2 regions of the Halobacillus sp. 12SKB genome follow, and region 1 is predicted to be linked to the other one. Evidence: riboswitches for the same ligand, from Rfam matches in the RefSeq annotation. Region 1 holds a riboswitch; the other holds the start of a gene.
What was found. A riboswitch is a leader RNA that binds a small molecule or an ion and turns the genes downstream of it on or off. The one in region 1 is predicted to bind FMN.

Region 1 (4,865 bases):
TCTCCTTGATCGTCAAAGCGCGTTCATCTGCAGAAATTCCCGTCGTTGTTTCTTTATGATCGATACTTACAGTAAAGGCCGTCTGGTTGGGGTCTGAATTGTTATCGACCATAGGTACTAATTCTAAGTCCTGAGCGAGGTCATTGGTAATTGGTGCACAGACAAGTCCACGACCATGTTTAATCATGAAATTGATCATTTCAGAAGAAGCATACTCCGCAATCCCTATTAAATCTCCTTCATTTTCACGATCTTCGTCATCACAAACAATGACAAGTTTCCCCTGCTTTAAATCTTCAATCGCTTTTTCAACTGAATCAAACATCATTTCACCCTCTTATGCAAAGCCGTTGTCAGAAAGAAACTGTTTAGACAGTCTTGCCTTCGGCTCTTCTTTATTTTGTCCGCTCAAAAAGTGAGCTACGTATTTCCCGATCATGTCGCACTCAATATTAACACTGTCTCCAGGTCCTTTTCCGCCGAGCACCGTGTGCTCCATCGTATGAGGAATAAGAGAAATCGTCACTCTGGAGTCATCGACACCAAACACCGTCAAGGATGTGCCGTCCACAGCAATGGATCCTTTATAAACGAAATAATGGATAAGTTCTTCAGATAGTTCAATTTCATAATAAACAGCATTGGATTCAGGCTTTTTTGAAACAATTTTTCCTGTTCCATCAATATGGCCGGAAACTAAATGCCCGCCGAAACGCCCGCCTGCAGCCATCGCACGTTCTAAGTTAACCGGATCCCCTTGCTGCAGTTCATGAATGTTCGTAGCTCTGTAAGTTTCAGGCATAACGTCAAAAGAGACGGTCTGCTCCGTAAAGTCTGTTACAGTCAAACACACGCCATTAACGGAAATACTGTCTCCTAATTTAACGTCTGTTACTATTTCTTTGGCTGAAATATTCACTTCGAGTGCTTCTGTTTTATTTTTCACAGACTTTAATGTTCCTATTTCTTCTACAATCCCAGTAAACATTAAGATTCTCCTTTTCTAACGGAAACAATTTTAATGTCTTCCCCTATTTTTTCAGTCGAGACGATTTCAAAGGAGCTTACATTCTTTAATTGCTCTATTCCTTTACCGCCCACAGGCGTCAAAGCTTCTTTTCCTCCGATTAACTTCGGCGCCATATACGTTATCGTTTCATCCACTTTTCCAGCGCGTACAAAAGCATCGGCAATCGTCGCTCCTCCTTCAACAAGCAAAGAAGTGACTTTTTGTTCTCCTAAATATCGGAGAACTTCTTCTATGGAAACCTGTTCCCCTTGAAGCGGGATGATGGTGACATGCTCATGGTTTTCATATCGGTCCATATGTTCTTTCTTCACATGATTCCCTGCGAAAATCCATGTTGGTGCCGAGTCATCCTGAATTAACTGAGAGGAACGCGGTATTCTGAGGTGTGTATCGAGGACCACCCTGATCGGGTGCCGTCCTCCCCCCTCTATTCGTGTTGTCAGCTTAGGGTTATCCATCAGTACTGTATTGATTCCGACTAAGATCGCATCGGAAAGATGTCTATAATAGTGACCATCCAGGCGCGCTTCTTCACCCGTTATCCACTGACTTTCCCCTGTAGAAGTGGCAATTTTCCCATCCAGGCTCATAGCTGACTTCAATCGGACATACGGTTCTTTCTTTTGGATGAAGTGAAAAAAGGAAGGGTTGATTTCGTCTGCTTCTTTCTTCAGCACCTCTGTCCTCACATCAAGACCACGTTCTCTCATCATTCGAATTCCTCTGCCCGACACTTTAGGGTTAGGGTCATTGGATGCAATTACTACTCTTTGAATGCCAGCTTCAATGACGGCTTCTGCACATGGGGGGGTCTGCCCATGGTGACTGCACGGTTCGAGCGTGACATAAATCTCTGCCCCTTTCGCCTTCTCCCCTGCCATACGAAGCGCATGGACTTCGGCATGAGGTTCGCCTGCCTTGACGTGAACCCCTACTCCCACGATCTGATTATGGTTAACGACAATGGCAGCGACTGAAGGATTGGGGCTTGTTTGGCCTACCGTTTCCCGCGCCATGTCTATAGCAATTCTCATGTATCTTTCATCCCGATCCAAGACCTTCACCACCTTTTCCAATTAGCATGCATGGCTAAAAAAATAAAAAAACCCTGAAGAAGACAGACTTCCCCAGGGTCATTGAACGTAAATCGCATACACTTAAAAAAGGGTACACGTAATGCTCTAATTTTTGTACCTTTACGTTTCTACAACCTTCTCCCATCCAGACTTTAACTGTCGGCTTTGGAGTTTCACCAAATCAGGGAGAACCGTGCCTAACACTGATTCTCCGTCGCGGGCTCGGAGCACATGCTCATTACCGCCGGCTGGGATTTTCACCCGACCCCGAAGGTTTACGTTATTCAGTTGTTCGTTACACTATAAATCATATCGGATTTGTTTAGGAAGTGCAATTCAAATGAACTCCTCTATTTTCACTTTTCACCCCAACCCCTATTGTAAAACCAGATAAAATCGGCTAAGATAGATTACATCAGGAAAACGTTTGCACAGAACTTAGAAGAATTTATAAAAACATCTATTTAATAAAAGCTTGGAATTTAATCAGGTTTTTATTTTTTCACAAAATGCGCAATCGGTTGCATATAACTGGACTAGGTAACTATAACTGTAATGAAATGAGGGGAATACTATGGAACGTGTATGGTGGAAGGAAGCGGTTGGATATCAAGTCTATCCTCGCAGTTTTCAAGATTCGAACGGTGACGGAATCGGGGATTTGCAAGGAATGATCGACAGACTTGATTATCTAAAAGAAATGGGCATTGACTTTATTTGGATCTGTCCAATGTACAAGTCTCCTAAAGACGACAATGGCTATGATATTTCCGATTACCAGGACATTTTAGAAGAATTCGGAACGATGGAAGATTTCGATCGATTGCTTCAAGAGGTACACAATCGTGGCATGAAACTGATCATTGACCTAGTTCTCAACCATACAAGTGATGAACACCCATGGTTCATTGAATCAAGAAGCTCTAAAACCAACCCGAAGCGTGACTGGTATATTTGGCGGGACGGGAAAAATGGGGCCGAGCCAAACAACTGGGAAAGTATCTTTGATGGCTCTGCCTGGCAGTACGATGAAAAAACAGAGCAATATTATTTGCACGTGTTCTCCACCAAACAGCCGGATCTGAACTGGGAAAACCCTGAAGTTCGTGAAGCGTTATATGATACGGTCAACTGGTGGTTGGAAAAAGGGATTGATGGCTTCCGCATTGATGCCATCAGTCACATAAAAAAACGTCCGGACTTCCCTGATATGCCAAATCCGAAGAAAGAGAAATACGTTTCTTCCTTCGATATGCATATGAATCAGGAAGGCATCCATAAATTTTTACAAGAATTCAAAGACGAAACGTACAGCAATTATGACGTCATGACCGTCGGCGAAGCCAATGGTGTCAGTGCAGATGAGGCGGACCTCTGGGTCGGCGATAACGGAAAAATGGACATGATTTTCCAATTTGAGCACCTGGATCTCTGGGATCAAGATGCAGAGCAGCAACTGGATATCCCAGGATTGAAAAAAGTCCTCACACGCTGGCAGAAAGCTTTGGAAGGTGACGGATGGAATGCTCTATTCGTAGAAAACCACGATAAAGCCCGTGTTGTATCTACGTGGGGCGACGACGATGTCTACTGGCGCGAAAGTGCAACATCCATTGCCACGATGTATTTCTTCATGCAGGGAACTCCATACATCTATCAGGGACAGGAAATCGGCATGACAAATGTGGCTTTCCCTTCTATTGAAGATTATGATGATGTCGCGGCGAAGAATTTATATAAGACGAAAAAAGAACAAGGCATGTCCCATGAGAAAATCATGGAGATTCTTTGGAATACTTCCAGGGATAACAGCCGTACACCTATGCAATGGAGCCACGAAGAAAACGCCGGATTCACAAGCGGTACGCCATGGATGAAAATCAACCCGAACTACAAGGCCATCAATGTCGCAGATCAGCAGGATGATCCTCATTCGATTCTGAATCATTATAAAGAAATGATTCGGTTGAAGAAGCAGCATGATCTGTTCACATATGGGACGTATGAGTTAATTCTTCCGGACGACAATCAGATTTATGCTTATACAAGAACACTTGATGGTAAAACCGCTTTAGTGATGGCAAACTTGACGAAAAATACAGCTGCATTCGAGTCCTCTTATGATCTGAACTCGAAGGATTTAATTCTGTCAAACCTCATTGTAGACAAACATGTGGATGAAACAAGTTTCACACTTAAACCGTTTGAAGCACGTGTTTATTTGCTGAACCAATAATCATCACCTTTTTACCACCTATTTGTGAACTAAAAAAGGACGGCCACCTTAGGAGGGCCGTCCTTTTTTTGTCATTCAGCAATGCTTGTGTCTGCTTCCATTTCAAGTTCAACGTTACCCTGAATGGCTTTTGAGATCATACAGCTCTTTTCCGCCTTTTCAATGAGCCGGTTCAGTTTGGATAAATCTTTTTCGTCCGCTTCTGCGCGTAGGACTACTCTCGGTTTGTGAATGATTTTTTGATAGGTGAAGACGCCATCGGTAACATCCACCATTCCTTCTGACTGCATGTCCATTTCTTCCAACGGCAATTCCGCCCTTTCAACCATAGCTGCGAGGCTGATGATATAACAGGTGGCCGCCGCTCCAAGAAGCATTTCGTCTGGATTGGTCCCTACGTCCGGGCCATCCATCTCTTTCGGAATCGATATTTTTGTTTTCAGTTTTTCTGATTCAATGTAGCCGACTTCATTTCTTCCGCCTGGCCAGTTGGCTTTTAAGTGAAAATGATGCAAAGCCATGG
Region 2 (4,865 bases), 620 kb from region 1:
TGACTGTGGAGCAAAGACGAAAGAAGAGATGGAGCAATTTGTTCAAATTGGTGACCTGGCTGTTTATAAGAGGGAGCCGGAACTGTTGATGGATCGATACATAGCTGGACGCGGTCTGGATAACCGTACCGGACAATTTATTGTAGGGGAAGTATTGAGAAGGCTTTCTAATGAAAACATTCAAGTGGGAGTCTATGCGGCAAGCACTGTTAATGAAGAGACCAACATGGGGGGAGCTTATTTTGCTGCGGCCGGCATTGAACCAACGATGGCGATTGCGTGTGACGTGACGTTTGCTACCGATTATCCAGGGGTTAACAAAAATAAACACGGGGACGTACGATTAGACGGGGGGCCTGTACTGGCAAAAGGAGCCCCGATCAATCGCAAGATTAACAAGCTTCTTGAAAGCACAGCAAAATCTCTTGATATGGACGTCCAGTATGAGCTGACGCCTAGAATGACTGGGACAGATGCCGATAAGATGAGACTTACCGGAAAAGGTGTTCCAGTCAGTCTCGTTTCCCTGCCGCTCCGTTATATGCATTCTCCTGTAGAAACTGTAAGTGTTCAGGACATCGAAGAAGAGATCACCTTGATGGTGGAAATGATTAAGAATATGACAGGTAACGAAAGTTTGAATCCGCTAGAAGAATAATCCTTTAAGCACCGAGGGGCTCCTCGGTGTTTTGTTTATTTAAAGCATAATTGGAGAGAATAGCAGATATAATCTTCTATATTAAGGAGTGATCTGCATGGATCGGGAAGTACTGCATCACCAAATTATGACGTTGAAAGGGAAGATTTGTGCCGGACAGTTACAGTTGCATGGGTATGATGAATACATTCTTATGCAGCTTGATAAGGTAAAAGATTGCGAAGATGGTCTCGTCGATGTATCTACTGTTTCTTCAACTCTCCGTCTTTTTATAGATGCTACAGAAAAAATGCAGTCGCCATCGGCATAAAAACAAGGCGCTGGAATGTGTTTTGTTTTTATCCTTAACCACTATTCAGAGAAGGTAGTGAGGAAGGGGTTTGGTTGAAATTGAACGGAAGAGAGTGAAAAGTGGAAGCCATAATCATTGGCTTCCACTTTTTATTATTGATTATTTTTTGGGAGAGCGTTTTGTAAATTTTGAGCCATTTCGCTATTTTGGAGATTTTGACCAACTTGCTGCATTCCACCATTGCGATTCATTCTATTTATCCCATACATAGCTGCAGCACCAATGGCTCCAGCTGTTCCTAATGCTAACCAAGAATTTCTTCTACCCATATTTCAATCATTCCTTTTGAAGTAATGGTTTGAAAGGAGTTACACACCTATTCTGCCTCGAATAATGGATATTATCATGGGTTTTAAGATTGGATTGCAGTCATTTATTTATGAAAAAATTACGTACAAGCTACTTTAACACAGTTGTAGTAAAGACTAAGACATAAGACAATACAGAATAATCTTGTCAATATCAACCATCATAATCCTCTAAGAACAGAAAACATTCATTCCAAAACATTTAGCTTGCGCTATCCCAGCGTTTTGTATAAAATAAATTTACAATAATATATCGATTCCATCTTCGGGGCAGGGTGCAATTCCCGACCGACGGTAAGAAGAAAAATGATTTTTCAAGTCCGTGACCCGTATGGTTGACCATGCGGTGGACCCGGTGAAAGTCCGGGACCGACAGTTAAAGTCTGGATGGGAGAAGATGTCGAACGGAACTGGTAGATTAAACACTACCTCTATTTCCTATGGACACGACTACCCTTAGCCCTAAGTGCTACAGGGTTATTTTTATGTGTTTTTTTAGGCCGTTTACCTTCATCTGGGATGTGAATCGATGAAAAGATGAAGGAGGAGATCGATGATGAACGCTTACACGGGTCAATCATCAAAACTGCAAAAGTTAGTCATTTTAGCGTTACTTGGTACAATATCTATGGTGTTAATGTTTTTGAAATTCCCACTTCCTTTTTTACCCCCTTATTTAAAAGTGGACTTTAGTGACATTCCAGCTCTTCTAGCTGCGATTTTATTTTCACCACTCGCAGGTATTGTGGTGGAAGCGTTGAAAAATGGTCTATATATGATTTTTACAGGAGTTTCTGATCCCATTGGGGTCGTTGCGAACTTCTTTGCCGGAGTCCTTTTCGTTGTTCCGGTTGCTATGATCTATCGAAAAGGAAAAACGATGAAAGCACTCATTTTAGGTTTGGTTTTTGGTTCAGTCTTTATGGCAGTAACTATGAGCGTACTCAATTATTTCCTTATCCTTCCTGCATACAGCTGGTTTATGGGCTGGGAGACAATGAGTACAGATGTGAAATGGATGACGATTGTAGCGGGTATTCTTCCTTTCAATGTAATTAAAGGAGCCATTGCTGGATCCTTGTTTATCATGTTATTCGTGAAAATGAAGGACTGGATCGAACAAAAAAGTGTTCGGCAGTCAGCCGCATAAAAAAAGCGAGGGGAATGGGACCCCTCGCTTTTCTTTTACGTAGTTATTAGTTTTCCATTTCTTCCACTTTATAGCGTGCTGTCGGCATGGCTTCCAAACGTTCAATTGGAATGGGTTCACCCGACTTTTCACTCAAACCATACCGTCCCTCTTCCATGCGCTGCAGGGCATCTTCTACTTCCATTAATTTTTCGCGCGCCTGCTCATAAAACGTTTGTTCTTTCGCTCTCTCAAATTGATCCGTTCCCTGGTCACCAGGATGATCAGCCACGCTCGATATTTCACCGGTTCGATCATTTTCATAATCTTCTTTAGCTTGGTCTTCTTTGTATTCTTCCATTTGTGCTTCTGCTTCTTCCTTCATTTCTAAAAGGCGGTTCTTGAATTTTTGTTTTTGTTTATCATTCAACATGCTAAACGTGACTCCTTTCAATTGGACAATTCGGTTATTTTTTGGGGACAACCCCTACAGTGCATCGGGATATACACAACAACTCATCAGCTTCATTAACAATTTGTATTTCCCATACCATCGTATTTTTGCCGATATGAACGGGGGTCGCTGTTCCCTTTACATATCCATCGCAGGCACTTTTTATATGGTTGGCATTGATTTCTATCCCAAAAACTTGTTGTTGATCAGGGTCAATGTTCAAAAATGCCCCGATGCTCGCAGCGCTCTCGGCTAATGCCACACTGGCTCCGCCATGGAGAAACCCCATAGGCTGATGGGTACGGTGATCCACAGGCATACGAATTTGAACCTTTTCCGCGTCTGCCGTCAGAACTTCCATCCCTAGTGCTTCCATCAATGTATTCTTCATCATAGATCTGTTCATTTTCATCCCGTCCTTTTTGTATTATTCCCATTGTAAAAATGGTCAAACCTTCATGTTACATACTGAAATTATAAATGACTTGTTCAACAATCTGGCAGGATTGTGGAAGACTTGATTTCGAGATGTTTGTGTGGATTTAGGGGCTCCGGGAAAAGGTTCGCTTTCCGTGGGCGAGTGATGAGCCTCCTCGAGCTAACGCTCTGCGGGGTCTCATCTACCACGCACTTCCCACAGGAGTCTCACCGTTTCCCTCCGCCCCTTTGCCATATGAGGTTCTCGAAATCCCTCTTATATTACCTTGCCTAAAACTGTTATAAATTCTGCTTAAACCGCGTTGGTATAGGATTCTCAACCATAAAAGCTCCCATTGCTGGAAGGTAGTTTCGAGAATTTCTTCCAGCAAGTGGGCGGAGGGGAATGGCGAGACTCCTAACTTAAGTGTTTAGGCGCCTTGATCAGCGGCGTATGGACTGGACGGAGCTGGCGGAGATAAAGGAAACACGAAGAACGGAGTGATTCGATGTTGACTTATCGTACAGAAGCGAGGGAAGTCTCACTAGCCGCTAGGCGCCGGAACCGGATATCGTAGAGGAAAAAAGGGCATGGTGAGACCCCACAGGACGAAGTCCGAGGAGGCTCACCGCGCTCCCGCGGAAAGCAAGTTATTCCCCGTAGCCCCCATCCACTCAACAAAAATCTCGAAACTGAGTCTTCAAGAAACGGGAGCTTTAGTGAAAATAAAAAAAGGATGGTGGGGACCATCCTTTTTTGTTGCTCCTGATGTGTTTTTTCTGGTTCTCTCTTTTAAGAAAGAGGGAAGTTAAGGTGTAATAGTAAGGATAGACCCAGGAGAAAACCATAAATGGTGTTCGTCTGCGCCGTCGCTTTCATTGCAGGCATCATTTCTAACGGTTGAGTTTTTCCTATAAATCCCTGAATGGCTTTTGTTGCTTTTATTACACTAAAGAAGGTAATGAGCGACCATAAAGGCAGTGTGCCCACGATGATTAACACGCCTGTCCAGAAAAAGGCCACTAGGAAAAGTGAACTGATGAAAACGATAGATCCTTTGTGGCCGAAAAGAATAGCCAGCGTTTTTCTCCCGTTTTCGGCATCTCCGACACGGTCCCTGATGTTGTTGGCTAATAGGATGGTACCGACAAAGATAGCCACAGGAACAGAAACGATGATGACTTCAGCGGTAATCATAAGGGTTTGAATGAAATAACTAATCGCAATAATGATGGTACCCATGAAAAAACCTGCTGTTATTTCACCGAATGGTGTATAGGCAATTGGTAATGGGCCTCCTGTGTAAAGATAGCCAAACAGCATGGAAACCAACCCGATGGCTGCGATCCACCAGCTTGAAGAAGCGCAAATATAAACGCCTAGTAATCCTGCAAGTATAAAGAATAGATAGGCTAACGAAAGTACGGTCTTAGGGTTGATTCCGTCACGGACAATGGTCCCTCCGATACCAACCGAATTTTCATTATCTAAGCCTCGCTTGTAATCGTAATACTCATTAAACATATTGGTGGCGGCTTGAATGAGA

Region 2: it holds a riboswitch for FMN, as region 1 does, so the genes downstream of both, ACQ4XT_RS10250 (ECF transporter S component) here and ribD (bifunctional diaminohydroxyphosphoribosylaminopyrimidine deaminase/5-amino-6-(5-phosphoribosylamino)uracil reductase RibD) in region 1, are expected to answer to the same signal.

What each region holds. Positions count from the first base shown of each region.
Region 1 covers NZ_JBRFWR010000001.1:1,501,067-1,505,931, reverse strand. Annotated here, with positions in the region: gene ACQ4XT_RS07345 (bifunctional 3,4-dihydroxy-2-butanone-4-phosphate synthase/GTP cyclohydrolase II) at 1-325, opposite strand, end outside; gene ribE (riboflavin synthase) at 338-988, opposite strand; gene ribD (bifunctional diaminohydroxyphosphoribosylaminopyrimidine deaminase/5-amino-6-(5-phosphoribosylamino)uracil reductase RibD) at 988-2,064, opposite strand; FMN riboswitch at 2,236-2,385, opposite strand; gene ACQ4XT_RS07330 (glycoside hydrolase family 13 protein) at 2,681-4,342, shown strand; gene ACQ4XT_RS07325 (OsmC family protein) at 4,414-4,863, opposite strand.
Region 2 covers NZ_JBRFWR010000001.1:2,122,511-2,127,375, forward strand. Annotated here, with positions in the region: gene ACQ4XT_RS10235 (M20/M25/M40 family metallo-hydrolase) at 1-658, shown strand, start outside; gene ACQ4XT_RS10240 (hypothetical protein) at 756-968, shown strand; gene ACQ4XT_RS10245 (hypothetical protein) at 1,103-1,279, opposite strand; FMN riboswitch at 1,576-1,721, shown strand; gene ACQ4XT_RS10250 (ECF transporter S component) at 1,875-2,468, shown strand; gene ACQ4XT_RS10255 (TraR/DksA C4-type zinc finger protein) at 2,515-2,880, opposite strand; gene ACQ4XT_RS10260 (hotdog fold thioesterase) at 2,915-3,292, opposite strand; gene ACQ4XT_RS10265 (1,4-dihydroxy-2-naphthoate polyprenyltransferase) at 4,112-4,865, opposite strand, start outside.